One region of the Azonexus caeni genome, then DNA from elsewhere that is predicted to be linked to it. Evidence: predicted binding sites of a transcription regulator. Region 1 holds the regulator's gene; each other region holds the start of a gene.

Region 1 (7,288 bases):
AGCGTCGCCATGTTCATTTCCGAGGAATAGAACTGGAAGGTGTTGCGTCCCAGTTCCTTGGCCTTGTACATCGCCGTGTCTGCATTCTTGAGCAGGGTGTCGATGTCCTTGCCGTCCTGCGGATAGAGGGCGATGCCGATCGACGAGGTGACGGTCAGCGCGTGGCCGCCGACCGAAAACGGCGAGGCGGCGATCTCCAGCAGCCGACGGGCGACGTCGGCCGCCGCCGCTGCATTCACCTCGGGCAGCAGGATGATGAACTCGTCACCGCCGAGGCGGGCCAGTGTGTCGATCCGCCGCACCACCTTGACGTAGCGCTGCGCCAGCGCACACAGCAGGTCGTCACCGACGCTGTGGCCGAGCGAGTCGTTGACCCGCTTGAAATGGTCGATGTCGAGAAAGAGCAGCGCCGCGCCGTGCTTGTCGCGCTCGGCGGCGGCAAGCATCTGCTCGATCCGGTCGTGCAGCAGGCGGCGGTTGGGCAGGCCGGTCAGGGCGTCGAAATCGGCCAGCTCGCGGATGCGCTGTTCGGCCTGCTTGCGGTCGCTGATGTCGATGACGGTGCCGACGGCGACCACCCTGCCATCGAAGCGCGAAGGCATGCCGAGCACCGACATGGTGAACAGCGAGCCGTCCTGGCGCCGACCGGTGAACTCGGTGGTTTCGACAGCGCCGCCGCCCGGTCGCCTGGCCAGTTGTTCGGCGATCCTTTCGTGCTGCTCGGCAACGACCAGATCATAGGGCCCGAGGCGCTCGATGAAATCCGCCTCGGCGTAGCCGAACAAGCTGCGCATGTAAGGATTGACGTAGAGGAAGCGCCCCCGCGCCATGACGAAGATGCCGACCTGCGCCGCATCCATCGTCGCGCGAAAGAGGTCGGTTTCCCGCTTGACCATCACCGTCAACGCCGCCGACCGGCTTCCGGTCGCCAGCGCCGCAGCAGCAGCGAATTGGAAACCACCGACACCGAACTCATCGCCATCGCCGCCCCCGCCACCACCGGGCTGAGGAAGCCGAAAGCCGCCAGCGGGATGCCTAGAACGTTGTAGATGAAGGCAAAGAACAGGTTCTGCCGGATCTTGCCCAGCGTTGCCGCGGAAAGTGCGATGGCGTCGGCGACGCCAAGCAGGTCGTTGCGGATCAGCGTCAGGTCGGCCGCCTCGATCGCCGCGTCAGAGCCTGCGCCGATCGCGAAACTGACGTCGGCCGCGGCCAGCGCCGGGGCATCGTTGATGCCGTCGCCGACCATCGCCACCAGCCCGCCGTCCGCCTTCAGCGCGTTCACCGCGGCCGCCTTGTCGCCCGGCAGGATGCCGGCGCGGAATTCGTCGATCCCGGCCTGGGCGGCGATCGCCGCCGCCGTCGCCGGATTGTCGCCGGTCAGCATGACCACCCGGATGCCGCGCTGGCGCAGGCGGGCCACCGCCTCGCGCGAGGTCGGGCGCAGCGCATCGGCGATGGCGATCAAGGCCAGGAGATGCGTGACTTTTTCATCGCCGTCGATCTCGGCCAGTGCGATCACCGTCTTGCCGGCGCCCTGCAGCGCCGCGACCGCGCCGTCGCCGGCCAGTCCGAGCCAGTCGGGCGCCCCGAGACGCAGACGGCGGCCGCCGATCTCGCCGCCGACGCCGTGCCCGGCCGTCGCCGCAAAACCGCTCACCGCCGGCAGTTCGAGACCGTCGGCGGCGGCGATCACCGCCCGCGCCAACGGGTGTTCCGAGTGATGTTCGAGCGCCGCCGCCAGTTGCAAGGCTTCCTCGCGGCCGATGCCGAAAGGCAGCAGGTCGGTCACCTGCGGCTGGCCGGCGGTCAGCGTCCCGGTCTTGTCGAGCGCCAGCACGGCGATCTTCTCGGCCCGTTCGAGCGCCTCGGCATTGCGCACCAGAATGCCGGCCCGCGCCCCCTGCCCGGTGCCGACCATGATCGCCGTCGGCGTCGCCAGGCCGAGCGCGCACGGACAGGCGATGACCAGGACGGCGACGGCATTGACCAGCGCCGTCGCGAAATCGCCCCCCTGCCACCACCAGCCGATGAAGGTGACCAGCGCGATGCTGCACACCACCGGCACGAAGATCCCGGAAATTCGGTCGGCCAGGCGCTGTACCGGCGCCTTCGAGCCCTGCGCCTCGCCGACCAGGCGGATGATGCCGGCGAGCAGCGTCTGCTCGCCGACGCCGGTGGCGCGGCAACGCAGACTGCCGCTACCGTTGGCGGTGGCCGCGAAAACCTTGTCGCCGCTGCGCTTGCCGACCGGCATGCTCTCGCCGGTCAGCATCGCTTCATCGACGCTCGACTCGCCGTCGATCACCTCGCCGTCGACCGGTACGCTCTCGCCCGGGCGGACCAGGAAGACATCGCCCGGCATCAGCGCGTCGACCGGCAGTTCGATCCACTGGCCGTCGCGTTCGACACGCGCCGTCTTCGGGCGCAGGCGGATCAGCGACTCGATCGCCTCCGAGGTGCGCGCCTTGGCCCGCGCCTCGAGCAGCTTGCCGAGCAGGACCAGGGTGATCACCGCCGCCCCGCCCTCGAAATAAACATGCTGCTCGCTCAGGCCGAGGAAAGTCACGACGGTCGAGAAACCCCAGGCCATGCTGGTGCCGAGCGCGACCAGCACGTCCATGTTGGCCCCGCCGCCGCGCAGCGCCTTCCAGGCGCCATCGTAGAAACGCCAGCCGATCCAGAACTGCACCGGCGTCGCCAGCGCGAACTGCAGCCAGCGCGGCAGTTCGTTGTGCATGCCGTGCTCGCCGAACATGAACAGCATCTGGCCGACCAGCGGCAGACTGAGCGCGACAGCGATCCAGAAGCGCCGACTCTCACGCTGGTAAGTGCGCAGTTTCTCGGCCTTTTCCCGCTCGCGCGTCCCGGCATCGACCACGGCAGCACTGAAGCCGGCCTTGGCCACCGCGGCGATCACCGCCTCGGCACCGACCCCGCTCAGGCGCACGCGCGCACGCTCGGCGGCGAGATTGACGTTGGCCTGCATCCCGGGTTGCCGGTTGAGCACCTTTTCCAGGCGCGTCGAACAGGCGGCGCAGGTCATGCCGCCAATCGCGAATTCGACGACCTGCTCGGCGGATTGCTTTTCCATCTCAGCTCGCTTCCAGCAGATAGGGCAAACTCAGCAGGCCATAGACGCCGAAACCGAGCACCAGCAGCCCGGAAGTCCAGCGCACCATCGGCCGCCGCACGAATTCATTGAGCCGCGCCAGCAAGATGCCGGCGAGCAGCAGATTGGGCAGGGTGCCGGCACCGAAGGCCAGCATCAGCAGCGCGCCGCGCTGCGCCGAACCGGCCGCCAAGGCACTGGCCAACGCGCTATAGACCAGGCCGCAGGGCAACCAACCCCACAGCATACCGAGCGGAAACGCCTGGCCAACCCGCGTCGCCGGCAGGAAACGCCGGGTCAGCGGCTGCAGCCGCCGCCACAGCGACTGGCCGAGCCGTTCGGTGAAGGCCAGCGCCCGGGTGACGCCGATCAGGTAGAGGCCGAGCGCGACCAGCATCAGGTTGGCGAAGAGGAAGAGGATCAGCCGCGCCGGCACCTGTCCTTCGAGTCCCAGTCCGGCGGCACCGAGCGCCCCGGCAATTGCCCCGGCAATGGCATAGGAGAGGATGCGACCGCCGTTGTAGGCAAGATGCATCGACCAGCGGGCCGGACTACCCATCGCCAGTGCGCCGACGATGCCGCCGCACATGCCGACGCAGTGCGCACCACCGAGCAGACCAACGAGAAACAGCGCCAGGAAGCCGGAATCAGGCATGGGGCAAGGCTTGCGACAGGAAAGCCCGCAGTGTAACCCGCCCCGGGCCTTCCTGACACGCCGCTCAGATCACCTTGGAGTAACGCGTCCGCTGCCGGTCGGCGCGCAGGTAGCGGTCGAAGGCCATGGCGATGACACGGACCAGCATGCGCCCCGGCGGCAGCACGGTGATCCAGTCGCGTTCGATCTTGAGCAGACCGCCGCGTTCCATCTCGCGCAGATCCTCGATCTCGGCCGCGAAATACTTGTGGAAGTCGATCAGGTGCGAACTCTCGATGCTTTCGATCGACAGCTCGAAATGGCACATCAGCGCCTGGATGATCGAACGCCGCAGGATGTCGTCGGCGGTCAGCTCGATGCCGCGCACCACCGGCAGCATCGGCGCGTCGAGCCGGTCGTAGTACTCGTCGAGCGTCTTGACGTTCTGGTAGTAGGTCGGACCGACCTTGCTGATCGACGAGATGCCGAAGGACAGCATGTCGCAGTCGGCGTAGGTCGAATAACCCTGGAAGTTGCGGTGCAGGCGCCCCTGGCGCTGCGCCACCGCCAGCTCGTCGTCGGGCTTGGCGAAATGGTCCATGCCGATGAAGACGTAACCGGCATCGGTCAGCTTCTTGATCGCCAGCGCCAGGATCTGCAGCTTGGTGTCGGCATTCGGCAGGTCGGCGTCGGCAATCCGCCGCTGCGGCTTGAACAGCCCCGGCAGGTGCGCGTAGTTGTAGATCGACAGGCGGTCCGGGTCCATCGCCAGGACGCGTTCCAGCGTCCGGTTGAAACCCATCACGCTCTGGAAGGGCAGACCGTAGATGAGGTCGATCGACACCGATTTGAAACCGTTGGCGCGTGCCGCGCTGATCACATTGGCCGTTTCTTCCTCGGTCTGCACGCGGTTGACCGCAACCTGCACGCGCTCGTCGAAATCCTGGACGCCGACGCTCATCCGGTTGAAACCCAGTTCGCCGAGCAGCGCCACGGTGGCCGTATCGACCTTGCGCGGGTCGACTTCGATCGAATACTCGCCGCCGTCGAGCAGCTTGAAGTGCCGTCGGGTTTCCGCCATCAACTGGCGCATTTCGTCGTGCGACAGGAAAGTCGGCGTGCCGCCGCCCCAGTGCAGCTGGATCACCTCATGCTCGCCTTCGCTGCCTTCCAGCGCGGCGCTCTGCAGCGCCAGCTCCTTGCCCAGGTATTTCAGGTACTTGGCGCTGCGCCCGTGATCCTTGGTGATGATCTTGTTGCAGGCGCAGTAATAACAGATGGTGTTGCAGAAAGGGATGTGGAAGTATAATGAGAGCGGTCGGCTGATCCCGCCGATGTTGCGCTTGCTGAGCCAGAGAGCGGCAGCCTCGGCGTCGAAAGCCTCGACGAAGCGGTCGGCAGTGGGATACGAGGTGTAGCGGGGGCCGTTTACGTCGAAACGGCGAATGATCTGTGGGTCGAAGACGAGGTTTTCAGTTGCGAAATTCATTGAACATGGCGCCAAGTTTTGGCCCGATTATGTGGGGATGGATCGCATTTCCGGTTGACATGGATCAAGCCAACGCAGGTTGCCAATGCCCAGCCCAATCCCGCTGAATCAGGAGATTTCGCTGACCGTCATCAAGACGGCTTGTTCCAACTGCAACCTGCGGGAACTCTGCCTTCCCTTCGGTCTCAGTCTCGATGAACTGGAGCGTCTCGACGACCTGATTTCGACCCGCCGCCGGATCAAGCGCGGCGATCACCTGTACCGCGCCGGCGAGTCCTTCGACTCGATCTACGCGATCCGCAGCGGCTTCTTCAAGACCGACGTCCTGCTCGAGGACGGCCGCGACCAGGTCACCGGCTTCCAGATGGCCGGCGAACTGCTCGGCCTCGACGGCATCAGCACCGAACACCACACCTGCAACGCCATCGCGCTGGAAGACAGCGAGATCTGCGCGATCCCGTTCAACCGCCTGGAAAGCCTGTCGCGCGAGATCCACAACCTTCAGCATCACTTCCACAAGGTGATGAGCCGCGAAATCGTCCGCGACCACGGCGTCATGATGCTGCTCGGCACGATGCGCGCCGAAGAGCGGCTGGCCGCCTTCCTGCTCAACCTGTCGCAGCGCTTCACGGCGCGCGGCTTCTCGCACGCCGAGTTCTACCTGCGCATGACGCGCGAGGAAATCGGCAGCTACCTCGGCCTTAAGCTGGAAACCGTGTCGCGCGCCTTCTCCAAATTCCAGGAAGAAGGCTACATCGCGGTCCAGCAGAAGCACATCCGCATCCTCAACGTCAGCGGCCTGAAGGCGCTGATGAACCACCGCTGCTGAGCCTAACGGCTCAGCCCGAGCCAGCGGCGCGCACTGCCCGGCGATGCCGGGCGATCCCATTCCGGCTCGTCGCCGAAGCGCTGCTGCAGGAAATCGATGAAGGCGCGCACCTTCAGCGGCAGGTGCCGGTTCGGCAGATGCACCGCGTAAATGAAGCGCTCGACTGGCACGTAGCCGGGTAGCACCTCGACCAGACGCCCGGCCTGCAGCTCGCTGCCGACGATGAAGGTCGGCAGCAAGGCCAACCCCAGCCCGCCCAGCACCGCCTGCGATAGCGCCTCGTCGTCGTTGATGCGCAGCTTGCCCGCCACCGGCACCGAGATGTCGCCGGCCGGACCGCGCAGATGCCAGAAGCCCTGCGTCGTCAGGTAGGTGTAGTCGAGACAGTTGTGCCCGGCCAGGTCCTCCGGCTTTTCCGGTACCCCCCAGCGCGCCAGGTAGGCCGGGCTGCCGCAGATCTTGCGACGGATCGGCGCCAGCCGCCGGGCGACCAGATTGTCGCCGGGCACCGGGGCGATGCGCAGCGCCAGGTCGTAGCCCTCGTCCACCAGATTGACCAGGCGGTCGCTGATCGTCATGTCCACCGACAGCTCCGGGTACTGCAGCATGAAATCGGCCAGCGCCGGTGCCACGTGCAGCGTGCTGAAGGCGACCGGCGCGCTGAAGCGCAGCTTGCCGCGCGGCTCGCGGTGCAGGCTGCCGATCGTGTTCTCGGCCTGCGCCATTTCGTCGACGATGCGGTCGCAATGCTCGAAGTAAGCCTCGCCGACCTCGGTCAGGCTGAGCCGGCGCGTACTGCGTTGCAGCAGGCGAACGCCGAGCGCCGCCTCGAGCCGCGCCACCGACTTGCTGACGCGCGACTTGGAAATCCCCAGGCGCGACGCCGCCCCGGAAAAACTGCGCGCCTTGACCACCTGGGCGAACAGCAGCATGTCGTTGATGTCGTGCACACGCGCTCCAATTGTTATTAAAAAGGAAACAGTCTTGTGCAAAGTCGCCGGCTTATCAAGCCCCGGACTTCCTTTTACCATCCGCAATCCCGCGACACAAAAAACCGATCAACAAAAATCACCAGAAAATTCATATAAATGCAGCAGAACAACCTGATCATCAGGGAGAGCGACTTCGTTCGCCTGATGGCAATCCAGCCGCCCGACGATCTGCGCGACGAGCTTGAGCGCGCCATTGTTATCCCCGACGAATCAATACCAGCCGACATCGTCA
Region 2 (7,288 bases), on a different contig from region 1:
CGAGGATGTGACGGCACAGGAGCGCTATCACAAGCTGCTGCACCTGGCCGGCCGCAAGGACCGCCTGCTGCCCCACGCCAACCGGCTGATCCCCCTGTTGCTGCAACGCCAGATGGCCAGCCGGGCAATCGCCGCCTGGCGCCGCTGCCACGAACTCGACGCCGATTTCCGGCTGCACGAACCGGGCGTCGAACTGGCGCTCGCCGAAGCCGCGCACAAGCTGCGCGAAAACCAGTTGGCGCTCGATCTGATGCGCGCCTTTGACAAGCGCCACCCGCGCCACCCTCTGATCCCGGAGGTCTATTTCCTCAGCGCCCGCATCCTGTGCGAGGAGTTTCGCCAGGACGCGATGGCCGAAAAGATCTTCAGCGCCATCGCCACCCGCTATCCACAACACCCCTGCGCCGAGAAAGCCGCCGAATACCGGCGCACCCTGGCCCGCCTGCGCGGCGCCGCCAGCCCGGCCTGACCCGTCGCCCCCAGCGGCGGCTCGCCTCAGCCGGCGAGGCGGCTGAGGGCGGCGGCGACCGTCGCGTCGCCGGCGTTCCGGCGCGCCCCGGCTGCCGCCAGCAAGAGTCGGCGACACCGCGGATCGGCCGGCGCCAGCGCGTGCAGCAAGCGTGCCGCCCGCTCCAGTTCGACCATCCGCCCCTGAGCAAAGAAGACCTCGGCCAGCGCCGCCAGGCGGTCGGCGTCGAGGCGCGGCCGCGGCTGCGCCAGTTGCAGGTAGTCGATGAACACTGCCGGCAACATGGGCTGTACCGCGGCCTCGCGCGTCGCCATGCGCAGGAAGCTTCGGCTGGCCAGGTGAAAGGCCTCGCTGGCTGGCGCCAGCTTGAGGACGTTCAGGCATTCCTGCCAGACCGCCAGATCGTGCCCGGCATGCGCCGCCGCGCGGCCATAGGCCTGGCGCGCCAGCTCGAAATCGGCATCGCGCATGGCCTTGCGGGCCTGCGCCAGATAGCGCTCGCGGCGTTCCGTCGCGGCCGGCACCGCCGACCGCGCCTCCCCTTCTTCCGGCAACAGACGTTGCTGAGCCCGGCGCAGCAGCGGCAGGGCGAGCAGACCACCGCACAGCAAGCCACCGATGTGGGCCTCATACGCCACCCGTCCGCCCCCCAGCCAGAGCAGTTGCACGGCTTCGTTGAGCAGCCAGATCGGCAGCGCCAGCAGCGCCGGGGCGCGGATGATGTCGAAATAGACGATGATGAAATAGAAGAAGGGAATCCGCCGCCAACGCAGCAGGACGGAAAACGCGCCCATCACCGCAGCGATCGCGCCGGAGGCGCCGATCAAGCCGCTGCCGCTGGCGGCGACCATCCACAGGCCGGCGCCGGCGACGCCGCCAAGAAGGTAGATGGCAAGGAAAGCGGCGCTGCCGATCAGGCCTTCCACCGCCGGCCCGATCAGCACCAGGACCAGCATGTTGCCGAGCAGATGAGAAACGTCGGCGTGCAGGAACTGGCTGGAAAAGGCGGTGAGCAGGGTTGGCTGATCGCTGCGGAAGGCATAGCGGGTGCCGACCACCCCCGCCATCAGGCCGTCGAAACTTTGCCGCGCCTGCCGCCAGCTACCGTAAATCTCGTCGCTCGGCGGCACCACCGCCCCTTGCCGGAGTTCCTCCATGAACGCCCGATCATCCTCCATCTGCTCGAGAAGCGGCGCCAGACCGCGCCGGTTCTTGAGCAGGCGATCGAACTTTGCCACCGCCTCATGATCGCCGCGGCCGAGCAGGTGGTCCCGGTAGCGATCAGGCTCGATCTCGGCCAGCACGCTGCCCGAGTAATACTCGACGGCGTGCCGGAGCCGCGCCTCGTCACCCTGCTGCAGACCGAAGAAGACGAACAGGTTGACGACGACCAGCAACACCACGCCGACCGGCAGGTAGGGCGGGATGATGCGGGAGAGATAGGGCATCAGCAGCATGCCGCCGATTCTTGCAGAAAGGCGTCAGGCTGTCGATGTCGCCGGCATCGCCGGCGACGCCTCTTCAGGCGGCCTGCGCCGTGCCGACCGCCGCCCGACCGGCGGCGAAAGCCCGCCGGTTCAGTTCGACGAGCTTTTCGCCCTTGCGCTGGAAGCGCTTGAGCACGCAATCAAGCAGGATTTCCGCCGGAAACGGCAGATGATCGGCGATGGCACCGAGCATCACGGTGTTGCCGAGACGGATGTCGCCCAGTTCGAGGGCGATGCTGGTCGCGTCGAAGGCCACCACCGGGCCACCGCCGTCGCGCATGGCGGCGATCGGGTCGTCCGGATAGTCGAACAGGCCAAGCTCGACGACCGGCGGCACGAGGCGCGCGTTATTCATCAGCGAGATGCCACCCGGACGCAGCATGTGCCGCCAGCGCATGCCCTCGGCCGCTTCGAAGCCGAGCAGCACGTCGGCGCTGCCCGGCGTGATCTGCGGCGACAGCACGCGGGGACCGAAGCGCAGGTGCGAGGAAACCACGCCGCCGCGCTGCGCCATGCCGGCGACCTCGGTCTTCTTGGCATCGTTGCCGAGGGCGATCGCCGCCTCGGCGAGGATTTCGGTGGCGGTCATGACGCCCTGACCGCCGATGCCGACGACGAGAATGTTGGTCGTTGCGCTCATGCCTGGCAGCCTCCCTTGGCGAACTGGATCGGCGCGCTCGGCACATAGTGCTCGATCGCCTTCGGCGCACAGGGCTGCAGGCAGAGGCCGCAGCCGGTGCACACCGACGATTCGATACGGACGAAAGCGAGATCGACCTCACGCCCGCTCGCCTTGACTTCCTTGCCGCGCCGCGTGACGTGGATGGCCGGGCAACCGACGTCGATGCAGTTGCCGCAGCCGGTGCACTTGTCCTCATCGACCGCGTAGGGCTTGAGCTTATGGTAGTCCTTGATCAGCACGCAGGGCTGGTCGGTGATGATGACCGAGACTTCGGGCACCTTGACCTCCTCGCGGATGGTCTTGAACAGCACCGGCAGCTGATACGGATTGACCACGTGGATGCGCTCGTCCTTGACCCCCAGCGCCGAAACCAGCTTGGCGAAGTCGATGCGCGGCGCTTCGGCGCCGTGAATGTCGCGGCCGTTGCCCGGGTTATCCTGGCCGCCGGTCATGCCGACGGCGCGGTTGTCGAGTAGCAGGACGGTGACGTTGCCCTTGTTGTACACCATGTCGAGCAGGCCTTGCATGCCCATGTGCAGGAAGGTCGAATCGCCGATCACGGCAACCACGCGCTTGTCCCTGTCGGACTCGCCGCGCCCCTTGTCCATGCCGTGGGCGATGCCCATCGAAGCGCCCATCGAGACGCAGGTATCCATCGCCTGCCAGGGGTGTCCTGCCCCCAGCGTGTAGCAGCCGATGTCGCCGGAGATGTTCAGGTTGCGCACCTGCGACAGCGTGTAATAGACCCCGAGGTGCGGGCAGGCGACGCACATCGTCGGCGGCCGCGGAAAAACCTGCAGGGCAGCAGCGGCCTGGGTTTCCGGCAACGCCTCGCCGAGCAGGCGGGCGATCGCCGGTTTGAGCACGGCCGGCGACAGCTCGCCCTGCAGCGGCAGGATGGCCTTGCCGATCACCGCAATGCCTTGCGCCTTCAGTTCGGTTTCAACCAGCGGCTCGACCTCTTCGACGACAACGACCTGATCGACCAGTGCCGCCAGTTCGCGGCACTTCTCGAACGGCACCGGGCAGGAGAAGCCGAGCTTCAATACCGGCGCGTCCGGGAAGGCTTCGCGCACGTGCATGTAGGCCGGGCCGGAAGCGATGAAGCCGACGCGGCGGTCGCTGCCCGGTTCGATGAAGTTGAGCGGCGAGGTTTCGGCCAGCGCGCGCAGGTCGCGCTCGCGCTGGAACATCAGCGGAATGCGCTTGCCGGCGTTGCCCGGCACCATCACGAAGCGCGCCTGATCCTTGCGGAAGCCGGCACCGACGTGGGCCTGGCGCTCGCCGACGGTGACCAGCGCCTTGACGTGGTTGATGCGCGTCGTCATGCGCAGGATCACCGGCACCTGGAAACGCTCGGACAGTTCGTAGGCTTCGAGCGTCATCGCATAGGCTTCTTGCGAATCGGCCGGCTCGAACACCGGCACGTGCGCGAAGCGCCCCCAGTGGCGGGAATCCTGCTCGTTCTGCGACGACGACAGGCCGACGTCGTCGGCGATGGCAATCACCAGGCCGCCGCTGACGCCGGTCAGGGTCAGCGTCATCAGGGCGTCGGAGGCGACGTTCATGCCGACATGCTTCATGCAGCAGAACGAACGCGAACCGGCATAGGCGGCGCCGATCGCCACTTCCAGCGAGACCTTTTCATTGACCGACCACTCGGCGTAGAGGTCCGGATAGGTGGCGATGACTTCGAGCATCTCGGTCGCCGGCGTGCCGGGATAGGCGGCGGCCACCTTGACGCCGGCTTCCCAGACGGCGCGGGCGACGGCCTCGTTGCCGGACAGGAAGAGACGGCTGGCGGCCGGGGCGGGCATGACTGCTGCCATGAAAACTCCTGACTGAAACAAAAGCCGTTGATTGTAAAGCGCTCGTCGCAAGCTAATTTGATACAGCGCAACTCGCCGGCGATTTGTTTTTTGTTACGTATCTTCAATGCAACGGATCGCCGAACAGGCACAAATTTTATTGCACGATGCGAATTTTGTTTTTACAATGCGCAACACAATCTAGGTGTAAACACGGGGTGTGATCCTCCGTGCAAAGCGTTAAAGTTGTCCGGCTTACCCCGCAGGACAGAATGAAAACCCACGTAGGAGACAAACCATGGCCGAACAGCCGAACAACCTGCCCGCCGACCAGGACCCGCAGGAAACCAAGGAATGGAAGGACGCCCTCGACGGCGTCATCAGCAACGAAGGCGCCGAGCGCGCCCACTACCTGATCGAGACGCTGATCGCTCAGGCCCGCGAGGACGGCATCGACATCCCGTACTCCGCCAATACCGAATACATCAACACCATCCCCGCCGACCAGCAGCCCAAATACCCGGGCGATCCGGACATGGAAATCAAGATCCATTCCTACATCCGCTGGAACGCCATGGCCATGGTCGTGCGCGCCAACAAGGACACCAACGTCGGCGGCCACATCGCTTCCTTCGCCTCGGCCGCCGCGCTCTACGACGTCGGTTTCGCCCATTTCTGGAAGAGCCTCGACCATGAAACCGGCGGCGACCTGATCTTCTTCCAGGGCCACTCGGTCCCCGGCGTCTATTCGCGCGCCTTCATGCTCGGCCGCCTGACCGAGGAGCAAATGGACAACTTCCGCCAGGAAACCGGCGGCAAGGGCATCTCCTCTTACCCGCACCCCTGGCTGATGCCGGACTTCTGGCAGTTCCCGACCGTCTCGATGGGCCTCGGCCCGATCCAGGCGATTTACCAGGCGCGCTTCATGAAGTACCTCGCCTCGCGCGGCCTGATCGATGCCACCAAGGCCGAACAGCGCAAGGTCTGGGCTTTCCTCGGCGACGGCGAGACCGACGAGGTCGAATCGCTCGGCGCCATCGGCATGGCCGGCCGCGAAAAGCTCGACAACCTGATCTTCGTCATCAACTGCAACCTGCAGCGCCTCGACGGCCCGGTGCGCGGCAACGGCAAGATCATCCAGGAACTGGAAGCCGAATTCCGCGGCGCCGGCTGGAACGTCATCAAACTGATCTGGGGCACCCACTGGGATGCGCTGTTCAACCGCGACAAGAAGGGCATCCTGAAGAAGCGCATGATGGAACTGTGCGACGGCGAGTACCAGACCTTCAAGGCGAAGAACGGCGCCTACGTCCGCGAGCACTTCTTCAACACGCCGGAACTCAAGGAACTGGTCGCCGACTGGACCGACGACGACGTCTGGCAACTGAATCGCGGCGGCCACGACATCTTCAAGATCTTCGCCGCCTACAACGCCGCCGTCACCCACAAGGGCGCCCCGACGCTGATCCTGGCCAAGACCATCAAGGGCTTCGGCATGGGCCAGGCCGGCGAAGCGATGAACATCTCGCACCAGCAGAAGAAGATGGACAAGGAGCAGATCGGCCGCTTCCGCGACCGTTTCGCCCTGCCGGTCCCCGACGACAAGCTGGAAGAACTGCCCTACCTGAAGTTCCCGGAAGACTCCGCCGAATACAAGTACATGCGCGAACGCCGCATGGCGCTCGGCGGCTTCCTGCCGTCGCGTCGCCGCAAGGCCGAACCGCTGGCGATTCCGGCCCTGGAAAAGTTCGATGCGTTGCTCAAGGCCTCCGGCGAAGGCCGCGAACTGTCTACCACGATGGCCATCGTCCGCATCATGAACATGCTGCTGAAGGACAAGCAGGTCGGCCGCAACGTCGTGCCCATCGTGCCCGATGAATCCCGCACCTTCGGCATGGAAGGCATGTTCCGCGCCGTCGGCATCTGGAACCAGCAAGGTCAGAACTACGTCCCGGAAGACCATGACCAGCTGATGTTCTACAAGGAATCGAAGGACGGCCAGGTGCTGCAGGAAGGCATCAACGAAGCCGGCGCGATGAGCGACTGGATCGCCGCCGCCACCGCCTACTCGGTGCATGGCGTGCAGACCATTCCGTTCTACATCTGCTACTCGATGTTCGGCCTGCAACGCGTCATGGACCTCGTCTGGGCAGCCGGCGACCAGCGCGCCCGCGGCTTCCTGGTCGGCGGCACCGCCGGCCGCACGACGCTGAACGGCGAAGGCCTGCAGCACGAAGACGGCCACAGCCACATCCTGGCCAACCTGATCCCGAACTGCCTGTCCTACGACCCGACCTTCCAGTACGAAGTCGCCGTCATCGTCCAGGACGGCCTGCGCCGGATGAACGCCGAGCAGGAAGACGTCTTCTACTACATCACGGTGATGAACGAGAACTACGAGCACCCGGAAATGCCGGCCGGTGCCGAGGCCGACATCATCAAGGGGATGTATGCCTTCAAGAAAGGTGGTGAAGGCGACTTGCGCGTGCAACTGCTCGGCTCCGGCACCATCTTCCGCGAAGTCATCGCCGCCGCCGACCTGCTCAAGGCCGACTGGGGCGTCGAAGCCGACATCTGGGGCTGCCCGTCGTTCAACGAACTGGCCCGCGACGGTCAGGACGCCAGCCGCTGGAACCTGCTGCACCCGCTGGAAGAACCGAAGCTGTCACACGTCGAGCAGAAGCTCGCCGGCACGAGCGGCCCGGTGGTTGCCGCGACCGACTACGTCAAGCTGTTCGCCGAGCAGATCCGTCCCTTCGTCAAGCGCCCCTACGTGACGCTGGGTACCGACGGTTTCGGCCGTTCCGACACCCGCGAGAAGCTGCGCCACCACTTCGAGGTC
Region 3 (7,288 bases), on a different contig from region 1:
GCAACGGCAAGGTGCTGTGCAGTTGTCACACCTGCTGTCAGCAGCAGGATCACTGCAGTCTGATCGATCCCGCGCACTATGCCGGCGAAGGCCTGCGCTGCCTGATCGCCCTGCCCATCGTCGTCAACGGTCGGGCGATCGCCTGCCTCAACCTGGCTGGACATCGTACCGTGCAGATCTCGGTCGCCACCTGCCAGGCGGTGCAGCACCTGGTCAGTCAGTACGCGATGGCGCTCGAACGCATCGAAGCCCGCGAGGCGGCGCGGCAGTCGCGGGACAATCTGAGCGGCCTGTTCGCCTCGCTCGACGACCTGATCTTCGTCATCGACGCCGGTGGCCGCATCGTCCATTACAACCCGGTGGTCGACCAGGCGCTCGGCTACGCGCCGGGCATCCTGCACGGCGAACCGGTCTCCCGGCTTTACCCGGCGTCCTGGCGCGAGCAGGCGCAGCACAATCTCGACGAGATGTTCGCCGGTCGCCTGAATGCCTGTCCGGCCCCCTTGCTGGCTGCCGACGGTCGTCTGGTGCAGACCGAGGTCCGCGCCGTGCACGGGCACTGGAACGGCGAGGCAGCGCTGATCGCCGTTGCCCGCGACGTCGGCGAACGGCTGGCGGCCGAAGAGCGGCTGCGCCTGGCCGCCAGCGTCTTCGCCAACGCCCACGAAGGCATCATGATCACCGATGTTTCCGGGCACATCGTCGAAGTGAACCCGACCTTCAGCGAACTGACCGGCTACAGTCGCGCCGAGGCGATCGGCCAGAACGCCGGCATGCTCAATTCCGGCCATCATGACGCCGCCTTCTACCGCAACATGTGGGAAGCGATCCGCGATCAAGGTCATTGGCGCGGCGAAGTCTGGAACCGCAAGAAATCCGGCGAGATCTTCGTCGAGTTGCTGACCATCTCGGCGGTGCGCGACGCCGAGCGGACGATCACCCATTTCGTTGGCATCTTTTCCGACATCACGCTGCTCAAGGAGCACCAGCAGCGTCTCGAACGTCTCGCCCATTTCGACGCCCTGACCCAGTTGCCCAACCGCATGCTGCTCGCCGACTGGCTGCAACTGGCGATGGCCAACGCCGCCCGCAATCGCGGCCTGCTGGCGGTCTGCTATCTCGACCTCGACGGTTTCAAGCCGGTCAACGACCGCTTCGGCCATGCCGCCGGCGACCGTTTGCTGGTCGAAGTCGCTCAGCGTCTGCGCAACTGCGTGCGCGGCGGCGACACCGTCGCCCGCCTGGGCGGTGACGAGTTCGTGCTGCTGCTGTCCACGCTCAACGACCTCAACGAGTGCGATCAGGCACTGAGCCGGATTTCCGCGTCGTTGACCCAGCCTTTCGCGGTGGCCGGCGAGAACGTGACGATTTCGGCCAGCATCGGCGTCACCCTTTACCCGCACGACGGTTCCGATGCCGACACCCTGCTCCGCCACGCCGACCAGGCGATGTACGTGGCGAAGCAGGCCGGGCGCAACCGCCACCACCTGTTCGATCCCGAGAAGGACCGCCGGGCGCGCCGTCGCCGCGAGGACATCACTCGCATCGGCCAGGGCCTGGCGGCCGGCGAGTTTGTCCTCCATTACCAGCCCAAGGTCGACATGCGGCAGGGCCGTGTGGTCGGCGCCGAAGCACTGATCCGCTGGCAGCATCCGCAACGCGGCCTGCTGCTGCCGCAGGAGTTCCTGCCGGCGATCGAGGGCAACGAGCTGGCGATCGACCTCGGCAACTGGGTCATCACCACGGCGCTCGACCAGTTGTCGAGTTGGGCGGCGGCCGGTATCGACCTCAAGCTGAGCATCAACATCGCCGGCGAACACCTGCAGCATCCCGGCTTCGCCGCCGAACTCGGGCGTCAACTGGCGGCGCACCCGGAACTCGATCCGTCACGGCTCGAACTGGAGGTGCTGGAAACCGCGGCGATCGAGGATGTCGGGCGCGTCGCCCAACTGTTTACGGAATGTCGCCAGCTCGGCGTCAGTTTCGCGCTCGACGATTTCGGTACCGGCTATTCCTCGCTCACCTATTTCCGCCGTCTGCCGGCGGAAATCCTGAAGATCGACCAGTCCTTCGTGCGCGACATGCTCGACGACCCGGAAGACCTTGCCATCGTCGAGGGGGTGATCGGCCTGACCCGCGCCTTCCGCCGCCAGGTGATCGCCGAGGGCGTCGAATCGATCGAGCACGGCCTCGTCCTGCTGCTTCTCGGCTGCGACCTGGCGCAGGGCTTCGGCATCGCCCGGCCGATGCCGGCGGCGAGTCTGCCGCAGTGGATGGCGGAATTCCGACCGGACGAACTGTGGTCGGCGGCCTCGGCCTTCACCTGGGCGCGCGAGGACCTGCCGATGCTGATCGCCGAGGTCGATCACCGGCGCTGGATGAAGGCCCTGGAAAATGCCCTCGCCGCAGCGCCGGGCAGCGCGCCGTCAATCGAACTCGATCACCTGGCCTGCAGCTTCGGACGCTGGTACCAGGGGGCGGGTCGCAAGCGCTACGGCGAGATCCCGACCTTCGCGGCGATCGACCCGATCCACCAGCGCCTGCATGCAGTCGCCCGGTTGATGCTCGACCAGCAGCAGGCCGGCAACGAGGAGTCGCTGGCCGATTCCTGGCAGACGCTACACCAAGCCAGCCGGGAAATGAGCGAACTGCTGCAGCAACTGCAGGCCGAAATCCTGATCGGCAGTCAGACCAGCAAGCGGTAGGCCGGCGAATCGAGGCCACGCACGGCGGCGAGCAAGGCGTCGATCGCCTTCGGGCGGACGAAGCAACTGCGCCAGGCCAGCGCGACACGGCGCGACGGTTCCGGGGCGAGGAAGGGAATGGCGCTGATCATGTCGTTGCCGTAAGGCTCCTGCAGCGCGCTTTCCGGCAGCACCGAGACGCTCAGGCCGGACGCCACCATGCAGCGGATGGTTTCGATCGAATGGCCGAGGCGGATGTCGGTTTCCGGGCTGCTCACCTGCGGGCAGGCGTCCAGCACCTGGTCGCGGAAGCAGTTGCCGGCCTTGAGCAGCAGCACCTCGTCGCCGGCGACTTCCTCCGGCGTAATGGCGGCGCGCTTTTCCCAGGGATGGCCGCGCGGCACGATGACCTTGAAGCGCTCGTCGTACAGGGGGCGGGTCAGCACCCCGGGCAGGTCGAAGGGCAGCGCGATGATGGCGACGTCGATGTCGTTGTCGCGCAGCATGTCGGCCAGCTTGGCGGTCATGTTCTCCTCGATCGCCAGCGGCATGTTCGGCGCGATGTTCTTCAGCGAATGGATCAACTGCGGCAGCAGGTAGGGACCGATGGTGTGGATGACGCCCAGACGCAGGTGGCCGTCGAGCTGGTCGCGGCCACGCTGGGCGATCTGCCGCACTTTTTCCGCCTCGTTGAGGGCCAGTTGCGCCTGCTTGACGACCTTGCTGCCCACCAGGCTGGGGCTGACGAAGCCTTTGCCGCGTTCGAACAACTGCACGCCAAGCTCATCCTCAAGACGGGCAATGGCCACGCTCAGGGTCGGCTGGCTGACGGAACAGCGCTCGGCGGCACGGCTGAAATTCTTTTCCTGGGCAAGCGCCACGATGTAACGCAGTTCGGTCAGGGTCATGCCGGTTTCCTCCTAAGACTGAGGATCATACCCTCATGATTTATAGGGGATACCTATGGTTACTATAGGGAAATCCCATAAAAACCATTGATTTGGATCAAATTTGCAAATTTCTCGAGGGTGAGAATGGTCCGGCAAATTTCACAACGAGGGAGATCAATAATGAAACGTACCGTCCTTTCCGCCGCCATCCTCCTGCTTTCCGGCATGGCTCTGCAGGGCGCCGTGCAGGCCGCCAGCGACGAACCGATCCAGCCGATCAAGCCGCCCGCCAGCATCAATGTCGGCATGGTCGAACTGGGCAAGAAACTGTACTTCGACCCGCGCCTGTCGAAGTCCGGCATCATGTCCTGCAACACCTGCCACAACCTGTCGATGGGCGGTACCGACAACATTCCGACCTCGGTCGGCGATCACTGGCAGCAAGGCCCGATCAACGCGCCGACGGTGCTCAACTCCAGCCTCAACCTGGCCCAGTTCTGGGACGGCCGCGCCGCCGATCTCAAGGCGCAGGCCGGTGGCCCGATCGCCAATCCGGGTGAAATGGCGTTCACGCATACGCTGGCGATCAACGTCCTCGAATCGATCCCGGCCTACGTCCGCGAATTCAAGATGGTCTTCGGCAAGAACAAGATCGACATCGACCAGGTGACGCTGGCCATCGCCGAATTCGAGAAGACCCTGGTCACGCCGAACTCGCGCTTCGACCAGTGGCTGCTCGGCAACAAGGCGGCGCTGACCCAGCAGGAGCAGGAAGGCTATGCGCTGTTCAAGGACAGTGGCTGCGTCGCCTGCCACAACGGCGAAGCCGTCGGCGGCAATTCCTTCCAGAAGATGGGCATCGTCGAGCCGTACAAGGGCAAGATGTCGGATGGTCGCGCCGCCGTCACCGGCAAGGATGAAGATCGCTTCAACTTCAAGGTGCCGACCTTGCGCAACGTCGAAATGACCTATCCCTACTTCCACGACGGTGCCGCCAACACGCTGACCGAAGCGGTCGATGTGATGGGCCGCCTGCAACTGGGCAAGAAGTTCACCAAGGATGAAAACGCCAAGATCGTCGCTTTCCTGAAGACCCTGACCGGCGAGCAGCCGAACTTCACGCTGCCGATCCTGCCGCCCTCTTCCGATACCACCCCGCGTCCGACGCCGTTCAAATAGACGGCTGTTCGACCGCGCACGTTTCGGGGGCTGCGGCCCCCGTTCTTTTCGATTTGATTCACCGCAAACTGTCGGTACACTGGCGCGTCCATAATACGCGCCGGATAGATCCCGGGCCCTGACCATGCTGGAAGCCGACAATCTGGAATGCGTGCGCGGCGAGCGCCGCCTGTTCGCAGGCCTGAGCTTCACGCTGGAAGCGGGTGAGTTGCTTTACCTGCAGGGGCGCAACGGTGCCGGCAAGACCAGCCTGCTGCGCATGCTGATCGGCCTGCTGCCGCCGGAGGTCGGCGAAATCCGCTGGCAGGGCGAGGCGATCGCTCGCCACCGCGACGACTACCACGCCGCCCTCTGTTATCTCGGCCACCTCAACGCGATCAAGGAAGAGCTGACACCGCTCGAAAACTTGCTGGCCGGCGCTCGCCTGGCCGGCGAGACCTTGTCCGAGGATGACGCGATCGACGCCCTGGAACAGGTCGGTCTTGCCGGGCGCGAGGATCTCGCCTGCAAGTACCTGTCGCAGGGGCAGAAACGCCGCGTCGCGCTGGCCCGCCTGGTGATCGACCGGCGGCCGTTGTGGATTCTCGACGAACCCTTTGTCGCCCTCGATGTCGGCGCCGTCGACTGGCTGGCCGGGGTGATCTCGGCGCACCTGCAGCGCGGCGGCATGGCGGTGATGACGACGCACCAGCCGGTGGCGATTCCCGCCGGCACGGTGCGCGAACTGCGCATCGGCTGAGGACGACAGATGCTCGATATCGTATTCACCGTCATCGGCCGCGACCTGAAGCTGGCCATGCGTCGCCAGGCCGACATCGTTTCCGCGTTGTTCTTCTTCATCATCGTGGTCAGCTTGTTCCCGCTCGGCATCGGTCCGGAACTCGACCTGCTGCGCCAATTGGCGCCCGGCGTGCTGTGGGTCGCCGCCTTGCTGGCGACGATGCTTTCGTTGCCCCGCCTGTTCGCCGACGACCTGCGCGACGGCACGCTGGAACAACTGGCCCTGTCGCCACACCCGCTGGGCCTCGTGGTGACCGGCAAGGTGATCGCCCACTGGTTGGTTTCCGGCCTGCCGCTGGCGCTGATCGCGCCGGTCCTCGGCATCCAGTTCGATCTCTCCGGTGATGCCCTGTTCGTGCTGACCGCCGCCATCCTGCTCGGCACCCCGGCGCTGTCCGGCATCGGCGCCATCGGCGCGGCGCTGACCCTGGGCCTGCGCGGCGGCGGTGTACTTTTGTCGTTACTGGTTCTCCCTCTTTACATTCCGGTGCTAATATTCGGCGCTGGCGCAGTTGATGCGACGGTGTCCGGTCTCGGGGGGGAAGGACACCTATCACTGCTCGCTGCCATGACCATCGCCGCAATCGGATTTGCCCCCTGGGCGTCGGCTGCGGCCCTGAAGATCGCCCTCGAATGAACGACCGCTTCAATCTCTACCGTTTCGCGTCGCCAGCCACCTTCTACCCGCTGGCCGGCAAGATGATTCCCTGGTTCGTTGCCCTCGCCGTCCTCTTCGGGATCGCCGGGCTTTACATCGGGATGCTGGTGGCGCCGACCGACTTCCAGCAGGGCGAGGGTTACCGGATCATCTTCATCCACGTGCCGACTTCCTGGCTGAGCATGTTCATCTACCTGGTGATGGCCTTCTGGGCGGCGATCGGGCTGGCCTTCAACACCCGCCTCTCCGGCATGATGGCGCGGGCGCTGGCGCCGACCGGCGCGCTGATGGCCTTCCTGTCGTTGTGGACCGGCGCCCTGTGGGGCAAGCCGATGTGGGGGACGTGGTGGGTCTGGGACGCGCGCCTGACCTCGGAGCTGATCCTGCTCTTCCTCTACATCGGTTACCTGGCGCTGGTCGCCGCGATCGACGACGTGCGCCGCGCCGACAAGGCCGGCGGCATCCTGCTGCTGGTCGGCGTGGTCAACGTACCGATCATCTATTTTTCGGTGAAATGGTGGAACACGCTGCACCAGGGCTCCAGCGTCAATCTCGCCAAGTCGTCGATGGCCGAGGTCATGCTGTGGGGCATGCTGCTGATGGCCCTGTCGTTCTGGATGTACAGCATCGCCGTCGCGCTGGCGCGGGTCCGGACCCTGATGCTTGAGCGCGAGCGCAACACCGACTGGGTCAGGGCGGAACTGATGCGGAGCGGGGAAATGCAATGATCTACTGGAACAGTTTCGCCGATTTCATCGCCATGGGCGGCTACGGATTCTATGTCTGGGGCTCCTTTGGCGTTACCGCGCTGGTCATGGCGATCGAACCGATAGCCGTCGGTCGCTCGCGCAAGACGACCATCGCCCGCCTGAAGCGCCAGTTGCGCGCAGAATCCCGGAGCAAGGAAGCATGAAGTCCCGCCACAAGAAACTGGCCCTGATCGTCGGGGCGCTGGCGCTCGTCGGCGCCATTTCGGCCCTGGTGCTGAACGCACTGAACAGCAACATCGCCCTTTACATCTCGCCGACCGACGTCGCCCAGGGCAAGGCCCCGCAGGACAAGCTGTTCCGCATCGGCGGCCTGGTCAAGGAAGCCAG

Evidence for each region. The regulator FNR, encoded in region 1, switches genes on or off when oxygen is low (the NO sensors DNR and NnrR bind a similar motif). The targets are predictions, from matches to a motif close to TTGANCTAGNTCAA.
Region 2: ACLIIZ_RS15145 (thiamine pyrophosphate-dependent enzyme) is a predicted target of FNR. The motif match lies at 4,525-4,538, and genes of this name have one in related genera.
Region 3: ACLIIZ_RS01430 (cytochrome-c peroxidase) is a predicted target of FNR. The motif match lies at 3,680-3,693, and genes of this name have one in related genera.

Annotation. Positions count from the first base shown of each region.
Region 1 is NZ_JBKJAD010000007.1:79,956-87,243, reverse strand. It holds gene ACLIIZ_RS09615 (putative bifunctional diguanylate cyclase/phosphodiesterase) at 1-896, opposite strand, end outside; gene ACLIIZ_RS09610 (heavy metal translocating P-type ATPase) at 902-3,094, opposite strand; gene ACLIIZ_RS09605 (sulfite exporter TauE/SafE family protein) at 3,096-3,767, opposite strand; gene hemN (oxygen-independent coproporphyrinogen III oxidase) at 3,832-5,235, opposite strand; gene fnr (fumarate/nitrate reduction transcriptional regulator Fnr) at 5,321-6,064, shown strand; gene ACLIIZ_RS09590 (LysR family transcriptional regulator) at 6,067-7,014, opposite strand; gene rnk (nucleoside diphosphate kinase regulator) at 7,153-7,288, shown strand, end outside.
Region 2 is NZ_JBKJAD010000017.1:51,009-58,296, reverse strand. It holds gene ACLIIZ_RS15160 (tetratricopeptide repeat protein) at 1-469, shown strand, start outside; gene ACLIIZ_RS15155 (rhomboid family intramembrane serine protease) at 496-1,926, opposite strand; gene ACLIIZ_RS15150 (indolepyruvate oxidoreductase subunit beta) at 1,991-2,596, opposite strand; gene ACLIIZ_RS15145 (thiamine pyrophosphate-dependent enzyme) at 2,593-4,467, opposite strand; gene aceE (pyruvate dehydrogenase (acetyl-transferring), homodimeric type) at 4,745-7,288, shown strand, end outside.
Region 3 is NZ_JBKJAD010000001.1:325,954-333,241, forward strand. It holds gene ACLIIZ_RS01420 (EAL domain-containing protein) at 1-2,705, shown strand, start outside; gene ACLIIZ_RS01425 (hydrogen peroxide-inducible genes activator) at 2,687-3,592, opposite strand; gene ACLIIZ_RS01430 (cytochrome-c peroxidase) at 3,800-4,753, shown strand; gene ccmA (cytochrome c biogenesis heme-transporting ATPase CcmA) at 4,878-5,492, shown strand; gene ccmB (heme exporter protein CcmB) at 5,502-6,170, shown strand; gene ccmC (heme ABC transporter permease CcmC) at 6,167-6,919, shown strand; gene ccmD (heme exporter protein CcmD) at 6,916-7,104, shown strand; gene ccmE (cytochrome c maturation protein CcmE) at 7,101-7,288, shown strand, end outside.